DNA from 2 places in the Pseudomonas sihuiensis genome. Region 1 is predicted to be linked to the other one. Evidence: predicted binding sites of a transcription regulator. Region 1 holds the regulator's gene; the other holds the start of a gene.
What was found. Region 1 encodes FliA, which starts transcription of late flagellar genes. Its sites were predicted from a motif close to CTAAAGTTTNNNNNNNNNNNGCCGNTAA; they were not measured.
Positions count from the first base shown of each region.

Region 2: a site for FliA is predicted at 1,557-1,584, ahead of BLT86_RS05975 (methyl-accepting chemotaxis protein). Genes of this name have one in related genera too.

Region 1 is NZ_LT629797.1:1,903,992-1,910,959, reverse strand. It holds gene fleN (flagellar synthesis regulator FleN) at 1-669, shown strand, start outside; gene fliA (RNA polymerase sigma factor FliA) at 666-1,412, shown strand; gene BLT86_RS09000 (chemotaxis response regulator CheY) at 1,513-1,887, shown strand; gene BLT86_RS08995 (protein phosphatase CheZ) at 1,907-2,695, shown strand; gene BLT86_RS08990 (chemotaxis protein CheA) at 2,708-4,927, shown strand; partial or broken gene BLT86_RS08985 (protein-glutamate methylesterase/protein-glutamine glutaminase) at 4,973-5,818, shown strand; gene BLT86_RS08975 (ISL3 family transposase) at 5,919-6,968, shown strand, end outside.
Region 2 is NZ_LT629797.1:1,254,700-1,261,667, reverse strand. It holds gene BLT86_RS05985 (DUF1294 domain-containing protein) at 1-610, opposite strand, end outside; gene BLT86_RS05980 (undecaprenyl-diphosphate phosphatase) at 607-1,437, opposite strand; gene BLT86_RS05975 (methyl-accepting chemotaxis protein) at 1,689-3,323, shown strand; gene BLT86_RS05970 (hypothetical protein) at 3,331-3,945, shown strand; gene pnuC (nicotinamide riboside transporter PnuC) at 3,996-4,565, shown strand; gene BLT86_RS05960 (AAA family ATPase) at 4,562-5,113, shown strand; gene BLT86_RS05955 (DUF3429 domain-containing protein) at 5,081-5,548, opposite strand; gene BLT86_RS05950 (sigma-54-dependent transcriptional regulator) at 5,617-6,828, opposite strand.

The DNA.
Region 1 (6,968 bases):
GGCCTGACGCCCAAGCGCACCCTGGCCGATGTCATCGCGGGTGAATGCGATCTGCGTGACGTCCTGCTGCAGGGGCCGGGCGGCGTGCGCATCGTGCCGGCAGCATCCGGTACGCAGAGCATGGTCAGCCTCACGCCGATGCAGCACGCCGGGTTGATCCAGGCGTTCAGTGACATCAGCGAAAATCTTGACGTGCTGGTGATCGACACCGCTGCCGGTATCGGTGATGCGGTGGTCAGCTTCGTGCGTGCGGCGCAGGAGATCCTTGTGGTGGTCTGCGATGAGCCCACCTCGATTACCGATGCCTACGCGCTGATCAAACTGCTCAATCGCGATCACGGCATCAGCCGCTTCCGCGTACTGGCCAATATGGCCCACAGCCCGCAGGAAGGACGAAATCTCTTTGCTAAGCTGACCAAGGTGACGGATCGCTTCCTCGATGTCGCCCTGCAGTATGTCGGTGCCGTGCCCTACGATGAGTGTGTGCGCAAGGCCGTGCAAAAGCAGCGTGCTGTCTATGAAGCCTTCCCTCGATCCAAGTGCGCCCTGGCGTTCAAGGCGATAGCTCAGAAGGTAGATACCTGGCCGTTACCGGCCAATCCCCGTGGTCATCTGGAGTTTTTCGTCGAGCGTCTGGTGCAACAACCGACCGCAGACTCGGCCGTATGACAGCAGCCTCTGGACTTCGTATGTACAACAAGGCTCAGGCGCAGGACTCCCAGCACCAGCTGATCGAGCGCTATGCGCCGCTGGTCAAGCGCATCGCCTACCACCTGCTGGCTCGTCTGCCGGCCAGCGTGCAGGTCGATGATCTTATCCAGGCCGGCATGATCGGCCTGCTCGAAGCCTCACGCAAATACGACTCCAGCAAGGGTGCCAGTTTCGAGACCTTCGCCGGTATCCGTATTCGCGGCTCCATGCTCGACGAGGTGCGCAAGGGTGATTGGGCGCCGCGTTCGGTGCACCGCAACAGCCGTATGGTCAGCGATGCCATTCGTGTCGTTGAGGCAAGAACCGGGCGGGACGCTAAAGATCACGAGGTTGCGGCCGAACTCCAATTGAGTCTGGAGGATTACTACGGCATTCTTGGCGACACTTTGGGCAGCCGCCTGTTCAGTTTCGACGACCTGTTGCAGGACGGTGAGCATGGCGGGTTGCACGAAGACGCCGGACACACTCACCTCGAACCTTCGCGGGACCTCGAAGACGAACGCTTCCAGGCGGCCTTGGCCGATGCCATCGCCGGTTTGCCGGAGCGCGAACGTCTGGTGCTGGCGCTGTATTACGATGAAGAACTGAACTTGAAGGAAATCGGTGAAGTGCTGGGGGTTAGTGAGTCACGCGTGAGCCAGTTGCACAGCCAGTGCGCGGCGCGTTTGCGCTCGCGGCTGAGTGAATGGCGTGCTGGCTGAACGCGGCGTACTCGCAGGCGCAAAACGGTTTCACGATTAAAGGACGTAGTTGCAAGCGCAATACGTTTGGGACTGTACGGAGGTCGACTTGGACAAGAACATGAAAATCCTCATCGTTGACGATTTCTCGACGATGCGACGGATCATCAAGAACCTCTTGCGGGACTTGGGTTTCACCAACACCGCGGAAGCCGATGACGGCACCTCGGCGCTGCCGATGCTGCAAAGCGGTAGCTTCGACTTTCTGGTGACCGACTGGAACATGCCCGGCATGACCGGCATCGACCTGCTGCGCGCCGTACGTGCCGACGAGCGCCTCAAGCACCTGCCGGTGCTGATGGTGACCGCTGAAGCCAAGCGCGATCAGATCATCGAGGCGGCCCAGGCCGGTGTGAATGGCTACGTGGTCAAACCCTTCACCGCTCAGGTGTTGAAGGAAAAGATCGAGAAGATCTTCGAGCGGGTCAACGGCTGATGTCAGCCGCGAGGGTGCTATGGAACATGATGACTCCACGCTGGGTGACCTTGAGTCGACCCTGAAAAACAATGCCCGCGATCTGGTCGATAGCCTTGAGCAAGGTAATTTCGGCGCCGCGGTGCAACTGATCAACGAGCTGAACAAGGTCCGCGATCGCGGGCTGTATCACGAGGTCGGCAAACTGACCCGTGAACTGCACAACGCCATTGTCAATTTTCAGCTCGATCCGCGTATGCCGCATACCCAGGAGCTGTCGCAGATCGCCGACGCTACCGAGCGCCTGAACTACGTCGTGACCATGACCGAGAAGGCCGCCAACCGGACCATGGATCTGGTGGAGCAGAGTGCGCCGCTGGTCAACGACCTGAGCAATGAGGCACAGAGCCTGAGCGTCGAGTGGGGCCGTTTCATGCGTCGTGAAATTGGAGTAGACGGCTTTCGTGAACTGGCCAAGCGTGTCGAGCTGTTCCTCGCCCGCAGTGAACGAGATGGCGCCAAGCTCTCCGACCACCTCAACGGCATTCTGTTGGCTCAGGACTATCAGGACCTTACCGGCCAGGTGATCAAGCGTGTCACCCAACTGGTGATCGAAGTGGAAAGCAACCTGCTCAAGCTGATGCTCATGGCCAGTCAGGTCGACCGTTTTGCCGGTATTCAGCACGACTACGCAGCGCTGCGTACCGAACAGGGAAAATCAAAAGAGCCATCGCAGGGTGAAGGTCCGCAGATTCATGCCGATAAGCGTGATGACGTTGCCTCCAACCAAGACGATGTCGACGACCTGCTGTCCAGCCTAGGGTTCTAAGGAGCACACAATATGAGCTTCGGCGCCGATGAAGAGATCCTCCAGGATTTCCTGGTAGAGGCCGGCGAGATTCTCGAACAGTTGTCCGAACAGTTAGTCGAGCTGGAAAGCCGACCGGACGACATGAACCTGCTCAATGCCATCTTCCGCGGTTTTCATACCGTCAAGGGTGGAGCGGGTTTCCTCCAACTCAACGAGTTGGTGGAGTGCTGCCATATCGCCGAAAACGTCTTCGACATCCTGCGCAAGGGTGAGCGTCGCGTCGAGTCGGAGTTGATGGATGTGGTGCTCGAGGCTCTTGATGCTATCAATGGCATGTTCGGCGAGGTGCGTGAGCGCCGCGAGCCGACGCCCGCGTCGCCTGAACTTCTGGCGGCATTGGCACGCCTGGCCGAACCGGGCGGCGCCGAAGCGGCTCCTGCGCCGGTGCAGCAGGCCGAGCCGGAACCCGTGCCGGTGTCTCAGCCAGCTACGCCGTCCGCTGCCGCGGGCGACATCACCGACAGCGAATTCGAGCAACTGCTCGATGCCCTGGGTGACGCGCCGGCTGCCGCCCCGAGTGCACAGACCAGTGCCAGCGATGAGATCACCGATGACGAGTTCGAGTCGCTGCTCGATCAGTTGCACGGCAAAGGGCAGTTCGCCGGTACGGTCGAAACGCCTGCCGCTGCGGTAGTTGCTTCTGCGCCTGCTGGCGCAGCGGCAGGTGATGAGATCACCGATGACGAGTTCGAAGCGCTGCTCGATCAACTGCATGGCAAAGGCCAGTTCTCGGCCACCGCCGAAGCTGCTGCTCCGGTTGCAGCCGTTGCTGCAGCGCCCGCTCCGGCGGGTGATGAGATCACCGATGACGAGTTCGAGGCGCTGCTCGATCAATTGCACGGCAAGGGCAAATTCGTGCCGCCCGCTGAGCCGGCGCCAGCGCCTGCCGCCGCGGCCAAACCTGCAGCAGTGCCCAAGGCCGCCGCGCCTGCCAAGCCCGCAGCAGCCAAACCTGAGCCTGCTGCTGCTCGTGCTTCTGCCGCGCCCGCGCCGGCTGCTGACAAGGCGCCGGCCGCGAGCGAAGCGGAAACCACCGTACGGGTCGACACCGCGCGCCTCGACGAGATCATGAACATGGTCGGCGAACTGGTGCTGGTGCGTAACCGTCTGGTACGCCTGGGGCTCAACAGCGGCGACGAGGCGATGTCCAAGGCAGTGTCGAACCTCGACGTGGTGACTGCGGATCTGCAGACCTCGGTGATGAAAACCCGCATGCAGCCGATCAAGAAGGTCTTCGGCCGCTTTCCGCGCCTGGTGCGCGATCTGGCGCGCAACCTGAAGAAGGAAATCAACCTCGAGTTGGTGGGCGAGGAAACCGACCTCGACAAGAACCTGGTCGAGGCCTTGGCTGACCCGCTGGTGCACTTGGTGCGCAACGCTGTCGACCACGGCGTTGAAACCCCGGAAGAACGCGAGAAGGCCGGCAAGGCTCGCGCAGGCCGCGTGGTGCTGTCCGCCGAGCAGGAAGGCGACCATATCCTGCTGTCGATCACCGACGACGGCAAAGGCATGGATGCTGACGTGCTACGTGCCAAGGCCGTCGAGAAAGGCCTGCTGGACAAGGACGCGGCCGATCGCCTCAACGAGTTCGAATGCTACAACCTGATCTTCGCTCCGGGCTTCTCGACCAAGACCGAGATTTCCGACGTATCCGGCCGTGGTGTCGGCATGGATGTGGTGAAAACCAAGATCTCCCAGCTCAATGGCACGGTCAACGTGTTCTCGCAGAAGGGCCAGGGTTCGAAGATCGTCATCAAGGTGCCGCTGACCCTGGCGATCATGCCGACGCTGATGGTGATGCTGGAGAATCAGGCCTTCGCCTTCCCGCTGGTCAACGTCAACGAGATCTTCCATCTCGACCTGTCGCGTACCAACGTGGTCGACGGCCAGGAAGTGGTGATCGTGCGCGACAAGGCGCTGCCGCTGTTCTACCTCAAGCGCTGGCTGGTGCCGCAGGCATTCCAGGAGGGGCAGGGTGAAGGCCATGTGGTGATCGTCACCGTTGGCAGCCAACGCATCGGCTTTGTCGTCGATCAACTGGTCGGCCAGGAAGAAGTGGTAATCAAGCCGCTGGGCAAGATGCTGCAAGGCACGCCCGGGATGTCCGGCGCCACGATCACGGGCGACGGACGCATTGCATTGATTCTCGACGTACCGAGCATGCTCAAGCGCTACGCTCGACGGTTCTGATGTTTCGCGGCGTGGACCCGAGGTCCACGCCGTCTAGGAGTGTGTATGGTAGTCAAGGTCTTGGTGGTAGACGACTCCGGTTTCTTCCGTCGGCGCGTGTCGGAAATTCTGTCTGCTGACCCCAGTATTCAGGTCGTGGGCACGGCCACCAATGGGCGGGAAGCCATTGATCAGGCGTTGGCGCTCAAGCCCGACGTGATCACCATGGATTACGAGATGCCGATGATGGATGGCATCACTGCGGTTCGAAACATCATGCAGCGCTGTCCGACGCCGGTGCTGATGTTCTCCTCGCTGACTCATGAAGGCGCCCGCGTCACGCTCGATGCGCTGGATGCGGGGGCTGTGGATTTCCTGCCGAAGAACTTCGAAGACATCTCGCGCAACCCCGAAAAGGTCAAGCAGATGCTGTGCGAGAAGGTGCACAGCATCGCGCGCAGCAACCGCCGTTTCAGTGCGGCCGCGGTGGCTCCGGCGCCGACTGCGGCTAGTCCGAGCGCGGCGCCGACCAGTCGTCCTGCTGTCTCGACGCGACCTGCTGCACCGGCTCCTGTTGCTGCGCGTCCGGCGGCAGCGGCCGGTGGCGCAGCCCCTACGTCATCAGCGCCCAAGCGCAAGGCCTACAAGCTGGTGGCCATCGGCACCTCGACCGGTGGCCCGGTGGCGCTGCAGCGCGTGCTGACCCAGCTTCCGGCCAATTTTCCGGCGCCGCTGGTTCTGATCCAGCATATGCCGGCGGCCTTCACTAAGGCTTTCGCCGAGCGCCTGGACAAGCTCTGCCGCATTCAGGTCAAGGAAGCTGAGGATGGCGATATCCTGCGCCCAGGCCTGGCGCTGCTGGCACCTGGTGGCAAGCAGATGATGGTCGATGCGCGTGGCGCGATAAAAATCCGGTTCTTCGCGGACTCTGGGGGAAGAGCGAGTTGACAGACAGGGAAGTGGGTAAATTGGCAGTCGCCAAACACACCAACACCCACACTCTGCTGTCGCCGTGCATCCTATTGATCTTGCCGCTTTCTGGCCAGGCTACGAAGTCGTCGCCTCTCGCTCCGTTGCTGAAAACACCCTGCTGATTGAGCTGGAACCCCAGGCCGCACGACTGCCCCGGTGCGGACGCTGTCAGCAGCCCAGTCCATTGATTCATGAGCGGCGTCTGCGCCAAGTGCGTGATCGTGATCTGTTGGATCAGCGCGTGTTGCTCCAACTGCCCGTACGTCGCGTTGACTGCCTGCGCTGTGGCCGAGTGACCGAGCGGATCGACTGGCTTGAGCCGTCCTCTCGCCTGACTCAGCGTTTACGGGTCTGGCTCGAGGGCTTGCTGCGGATATTGCCCATCAGCCACGTCAGCCAACTCACTGGATTGCACTGGCACACCCTCAAGACACTCGACAAACGCCGCCTGGAGGCCGAGGTGGGGGATTTCGAGCCAGGCACTGTACGTCGCCTGGTGATGGATGAGTTCGCTCTACACAAAGGCCATCGCTATGCCACGGTGATCATGGACGCCGAGCGAACGCGGGTACTGTGGGTCGGTCACGGCAATAGCCGTGAGGCCATTCGTCCGTTCTTCGAATTGCTCGGTGAGCGCTGCCAGCAAATCGAGGCGGTTGCCATGGACATGAACACCGCCTTCGATCTGGAGGTAAAGCAGCATTGCCCTCAAGCCGAAGTGGTGTACGACCTGTTCCATGTGGTGGCGCGCTACGGGCGTGAGGTGATTGACCGCATCCGCGTCGACCAGGCCAACCTGTTGCGCGATGACAAACCGGCACGCAAGGTGGTCAAGCGCAGCCGCTGGCTGCTACTGCGCAATGCAGAAAACCTCAAGGACAGCCAAGCCGTTCAGCTACAGGAGTTGCTTGCTGCCAACCAGCCATTGGCCACGGTTTATGTGCTCAAGGACGCGCTGAAGGAAGTTTGGTACGCCCCGAGCGTATGGGAGGGCTGGCAACGCTGGCGGGCCTGGCTACGGCAGGCCCGTGACAGCGGTTTGGCACCGCTACAGCGCTTCGCCAAAAACCTTAGACGCTATATTCGCGGC
Region 2 (6,968 bases), 650 kb from region 1:
AAGCCTTACGCGTCTTGTGCCGGAATGTCTGCTGAGCGATCAGCGCACCTGGCCAACCACCAGCCAGTTCGACCAGATGCAGGGTGTTTTCCGCCGTGCGCCGGTCACCGCTCTGAGCGCTGCGTTTATCCAGCCAGTACTGCAGGAAACTCAGCAGACTGGCCAGCAGATAAAGCGGCAATACCCACCAGAGCCCCTTGCCGAACAGCGTCACGCAGCCGAGCAATGGCAGGATGCACAGCAAAGCGAGCACCAAGGCCTTGCTGGAGAAGTTCTGGATGGAGCCTTGAGTCGCTGACCGGTGCGTGGATTTGGCAGCAGCCTTGCGCACTACCGGTGCCGCCGTGCTGGGTGTTTTCGGTTTGCGCCGGATCGACTGGCGATCAAGGCTGAGCTCGCCAGCCAGGCGCAAGTGCTCGGCCCTTGGCCGCCCTCTTTCGTCACGCCCTTCGATGAACAGCACCTCGTCACCCGGCAGCGGGCGGCGATCACCGCGCATCGCCGAGATATGCGCGAAGACTTCAGCACCGCCGCTCAGCGGCTGGATGAAACCAAAACCCTTGGCGTCATCCCAGCTTTTAAGGCGCCCCTTGCGTTCGGTACCGATCACGGTTGCGCCGTGCTCCAGTCGATCAGGTGCAGCTGCCAGGTGGCGAGAATCACCAGGCCGAAGGCAATGCGGTACCAGGCGAACACCGCATAACTGTGGCTGGTGATGAACTTGAGCAGTGCGCGCACGGTAATCATCGCCACGATGAAGGTGCTGACGAAACCGATGGCGAAGATCGGCAAGTCGCTCATCTGCAGGATGTCGCGGTACTTGACCAAAGAATAGACCGTAGCCGCGACCATGGTCGGCATGGCCAGAAAGAAGGAGAACTCGGTCGCGGCCTTGCGCGACAAACCAAACACCAGGCCGCCGATGATGGTGGCGCCCGAACGCGACGTACCCGGAATCAGTGCCAGACATTGCGCAAGACCAACCTTCAATGCCAGCTTCCAGGTCATGTCGTCGACCGTTTCGGCCTTGATCGCGTGTTCGCGCTTCTCCGCCCAGAGCATGATGATGCCGCCAATGATCAATGCCATGGCCACTGTGATCGGATTGAACAGCCAATGCTCGATCAGATCGGCGAAGGCCAGGCCAAAAATCACCGCAGGAATGAATGCCAGCAGCAGGTTGAAGGTGAAACGCTGCGCGTTCGGGTCGCTGGGCAAACCGACGACGACGCCGAGCACCTTGGCTCGAAACTCCCAGATGACCGCCAGGATGGCGCCGAGCTGGATGATGATCTTGAACGCCGTCGCCTTTTCGCCATTGAAGCCCAGCAAGTCACCGACCACGATCAGGTGCCCGGTGCTGGAAATCGGCAAGAACTCGGTCAAGCCTTCCACTATGCCCAGAATCAGAGCCTGAAAGGCCACCCAGAAATCCATCAAATCCCCCAAAGCGCGGCAATTAACCACGCGTAAAACTTAGAACGTGGAGCGTGGCTCCGGCCCTGGGACACAAAACCGTCATGGAGGTTCCTTGCAACGGTCTAGCCCGGTGCTCATTCAGGTTCTGCGCCGGGCTGCCGAAATGCTATCAGACAACTAGAGTGAATAATGCCTCGATGTGACAGTATTGCTCTGCGCCCTTCGAGGCAGCCCTGAAGCCGACAATTACAACAATCAGGAATTCGTCCATGAACAGCTTACGTAGTCTTCCTATCAGCCGCCGTCTATGGCTGATCCTGGCGCTGGCCATTCTGACGCTGATCTTGCAGGGCGCCTACATGCTGCGCCAGATCCACATCGATCTTTACGCCGGCAAATCGGAAAAGACCGAGCATGTGGTGCAGAGTGCGGCCGGCATTCTCAAGCACTTCCATAGCCTGGAAAGCGCCGGCAGCCTGAGCCGCGAAGAGGCGCAGAAGCAGGCCATGGAAGTGGTGCGCGGTTTACGCTACGACGGCCAGGAGTACTTCTGGATCAACGACCAGACCCCGGTCATGCTCATGCATCCGATGAATGCCAAGCTCGAGGGCCAGAACCTTTCAGGTTTCAAGGATCCGGACGGCAAGGCGCTGTTCAACGAGATGGTCGCCATCACCCGCAGCCAGGGAGCCGGCCAGGTCGACTACCGCTGGCCGAAACCTGGCGCCACTGACCCGGTACCGAAAATCTCCTACGTCGAGCTGTTCCAGCCCTGGGGCTGGATCATCGGCTCCGGCGTCTATGTCGATGACGTACAGGTGGAGTTCCGAGCCCAGGCGGTGAAAGCCATGAGCATCGGTCTGCTGATCGCCCTGCTCCTGACTGGACTGGTGGTGCTGATCACTCGCAGCATCGTGCAGCCGCTGCAGGCCGCAGTGGACGCCATGGCCAGCATTTCCAGCGGCGAAGGTGACCTGACTCGCAACCTCGACACCCACGGGCGTGACGAATTGACTGCCCTGGCGACCTATTTCAACGCCTTCACCGCAAAGCTGCGCCATGTGATCCGGCAGATGCTCGATTCGGCAGGCTCGCTCGATCAGGCTGCCCGCTCGCTTGGCGACATTTCCAGCGAAGCGCAGCGCCATAGCCAGCAACAGGCGCAGCAGATGGAGCTGGTGGCGACCGCCGTCAACGAGGTGACCTACGGCGTACAGGACGTAGCGAAGAACGCCGAACACGCCTCCAGCGAGATGCATACCGCCGAAGACCAGGCCAGCCAGGGCCAGCAGAACATCGAGGCGAGCCTGCGCCAGATCGATCAGTTGTCGGGCACCATCGACAAGGCCGTCGAGGTGATTCAATCACTGGCCAGCGAGAGCACGCAGATCGGCAGCGTGCTGGAGGTGATCCGTTCCATCGCCGAGCAAACCAACCTGCTCGCCCTCAACGCCGCCATCGAGGCTGCCCGCGCCGGTGAGCAGGGCCGCGGTTTCGCCGTGGTCGCGGACGAAGTGAGGCTTCTGGCGCAACGTACCCAGCAGTCCACCGCTGAAATTCAAGGTATGATCGAGCGCCTGCAAGGCAACTCCGAGGCTGCCGTCAAGGTGATCAACGAAAGCAGCCGCGCTTCCCAACTGACCGTGGAACAGGCTAGCCAGGCCGGTGAGAGCCTCGCCCAGATCGCCCAATCGCTACGCAACCTGACCGGGCTCAACGCCTCGATCGCCAGCGCCACCCTGCAGCAATCCCACGTGGTGGAAGACATCAATCAGAACGTCACGCAGACTGCTGCACTGGCCCACAACACCGCCGAGGCTGCCGAACAGTCGAGCGCGGCCAGCCAGCACCTGAAACAGCTGGCCGACCAGCTCAATCGTCTGCTTGGGCAATTCCGCGTATGAGTCGAGCATGAGCAGCATGCAACATCAGGAGGTCGATTTCAGTCGGCCGCAGAACCAGGACCTGATCTGGGACCTGGACAGCATGGCCCGCCGCGAGCTGGCCGAGCGTTTCATCAAGCTGTTCGAGAATCGCCTGTGCGTCTATTCCGAATCGGTGGGGCAGCTGTACACCAACTACAGCCTGCACTTCCCCACCGATCTCGGTCGTAAGATGGTGGTGCTGCCCAACCCCTATGCCTTCCACGACACCCTGCACGGCATCGACAGCCAGGCCATCCGCAAGACGGGTCTGTGCGTGTTGCCGGGCAAGGTTCTGGGCAAACCTGGGCTCCTACTCAGCACCCAGATCAAGGACGATGGGCCTGCGCCCAAGACCATGCCCTTCAAACCGGCACTGGCGCAGATCATCAGCAACCAGAAGAAAATCGGTGATCTGTTCCTGCCGGTGCTGATGAAGGGCGACCTGCGCGAATTCGACCAGCAGATGCCCTATATCCACCTGCATCGCCTGCAACTCGCGCGCCTAGAGCGGCTGTCGAGCTTCGAGCGCGACGACATCCAGCAAACCATCACCCGCAAGCTGCTGATGCTCTATCGACAAGCCGACAGCCTGGTGTGCTGAACCGCCGGCATCAGTACAATCTGCACCCTTTTCTGATTTGAGGACGCCGGATGTCCTGGCTCGAACTCGTTGCTGCCGGGCTCGGCATCGTCGCGGTGTGGCTGACGGTCAGACAGAACCCCTGGTGCTGGCCCATCGGCCTGGTGATGGTGTTGCTCTACGCCTGGCTGTTCTATGACTGGCGCCTGTATTCCAACCTGCTTCTGCAACTGTTGTTCGCCGCGCTGCAGCTCTACGGCTGGTGGCAGTGGACCCGTGGCGGCGAACGCCATGATGGGCGCAAGGTCAGCCGCCTGGGCATGCTCGCAGCCCTGACTGGACTGTTGACCGGCGCGCTGGGTGCCGGGCTGCTCGGCTATCTCATGGCGACCTACACCGACGCTAGCTCACCCTGGCTGGATTCGGCCCTGACTGCCTTCAGCCTGGTCGCGCAGCTGTGGATGGCGCAGAAACGCCTGCAATGCTGGGCACTTTGGGTGGTAGTAGACCTCTGCTATGTGGTCTTCTTCCTGTATAGCGAGCTGTATCTTACTGCTGGTCTCTACGCTGCTTTCACCGCATTGGCCGTCAGCGGCTGGCTGAGCTGGCGTCGCGACCCGGCGTTGCAGTACGCGCCATGAAGGTACTGGTGCTGACCGGGCCGGAGTCCAGCGGCAAAAGCTGTCTGGCGGCGCACATACAGGCACGCTTCGGTGGCGTGGTGGTGGGCGAGTACGTGCGCCATTTCATCGCTGAGCAGCAGCGCGATACCTGTTACGCCGACATCGCAGAGATCGCGCGCGGCCAGCTGGCCTGGGAGGACGCGGCGCGGGCAGCCAGACCGCCGCTGCTGATCCTCGACACCCACCTGCTGAGCAACATACTCTGGAGCCGGTGCCTGTTTGGCGACTGTCCGCAGTGGTTGGAGGCCGAATTGCTGGCGCGTCACTACGACCAGCATCTGTTGCTCGACCCCGCTGGCGTGCCCTGGGTCGAAGATGGCCAGCGTTGCCAGCCACAGTTGGCAGAGCGCCAGGCTTTTCATCAGGCTTGCCGGGGCTGGCTGCAGGGTAACGGGCAGCGTTTCTGCGAACTTTCTGGTGGCTGGGACGAGCGACGCCAGGCTGCGCTGGCGCAAGTCGCGACGCTGCTCGGCTTAGCGAATCAACACGCTGGCCCAGGCCACTAACAGGCTCAGGCAGACCACCAGGGTCAACGGCGTACGCAGGGCCGGATACCATTGCGGCGCCAGCCCTACGCGTACTGCGTGCATGTCTGCCAGGTACAGGCCGATAAAGGCAAAAAGGAAAATCGGCAGGGACAAGCCAATCGGCAGTCCACCAGCCAATGCGGCCCAACCGAGCAAGGGCGGAATCACCGACAGCCCCAGTTGCAGCTTGGCCTTTTCATCGGTTTCCTCCGCACGCATCGCCAAACCCCAGTGAATGGCGCCCATAAAGGCCAGAATCACTGCAGCAAAATCCAGCAGCGCGTCCAATACGAAAGGTCGCCAGCCCAGGGGAATCACCCAGATTCCCAATGCACCACCAACGAATGGCACCAGCCCGGCATAACCCAGCAACACGGCCAGTTTCGGTGGCTTCGCGGCGTCGAACGGGTGCATGAAAATCTCCTTGTCGATAGGTTCGACGGGCACCTTAGCAGTGTTTCTCGAGCGTTACAGCATGCGTCTCAGCGCAGACGATGCTTGTGCAGCAAGCGATAGAAGGTTGGCCGCGAAATCCCGAGCGTGCGCGCGGCCTGGCTCATGTTGTTGGCGTAGCGGCCCAGGACGTCGTTCAGCGCCAGCCGTTCGGCCCGCAGTATGTAGTCCTCCAGCGTTACCGGAGCGTCGATGCTGGCCTGTGCCGGGCGCAAGCCAAGGTCGGCTGCAAGAATCTGTCGTCCTTGAGCCAGCACCAGTGCGCGTATCACGCGATTGCGCAGCTCACGCACATTGCCTGGCCAGGGATGGCTGATCATGGCGGTGATCGCCTCTTCACTGAAACGCCGATGATGCCGCCCGATCATCGCCCCGTGCTGTTTGGCGAAATGCTCGGCCAGCAGCGACAGGTCGCCTGGATGTTCGCGCAGATTCGGCGTTTGTAGCTGTTGCGCCGCCAATAGATGAAACAGATCCCGCCTGAAACGTCCCTGCTGCAGTGCCTGCACCAACTCGCCTCGGTCCAGGGTCAATAGATATGCTTGAGGATGGCGCTGCAGGTAGTCCAGCAACCTTTGCTGGTCAGCCGCAGAAAGCAGGGAAGCGTTTTCGAGCAGTACACTGGTAACGCTCGATGCGGCGAGAGCGGCCTCGTCGAGAGGCTCGGCGCAGTCGATAGCGCGCATGGCCTGGGCAGCAAAGGATGAGCGCTGATGGAGCAAGCGGGCCAGAAGGTGCTTGCCGCTACCACGTTCCCCGCTGACAAGTAGCGGCCCTTCGATACGGCTCAGGCGATCGAGCTGCCGACGCAGACTGCGCGCTGCACCGCAATTGCCCAAGTACTGCGGCAGTTGTCGTCCGCTTTTCAATCTGCGCAAGCGAGTGGCTGCCTGCGCCTGTTGCAAGGTTTCCAGTAAGCGGGACATTTCCCCCGGCAATGTCAGCGCGGCGAAACACCATTCGCCGATCAGCTCTTCGCTGCCGATCTGCCTCAATCGCTCGGCATCCGCCAGCACGATGCAACCCAGTCCCGTCAGTTGCAGCTGTTTGAGCAATGCATGACTCGGTCGCTGATCAAGGTGAAGCAGGAGTGCATCACCGGCATGGTCGTTGAGCGTTTCTGGCGTGCAGCGCTGCAAGGTCCAGCCAGCCGCCTGCAAAGGCTGAAACAGCGTCTCGCATGCATCGAAAGGTTCGAGCACCAGTAATTGCCGGGATGCGACGGAAACAGCCTCCAACATATCCCATCCTTGGCGCCATTATTTTGTAATTCCAATAAAAACAACAATTTGGCGCTCGCAAACGTAAAGTTAGCAAGAACTTTGACGCTCCATGGATCATTTCTCTATATCCGTTGTTCCTGCTGGTTATTGCAGAGTTT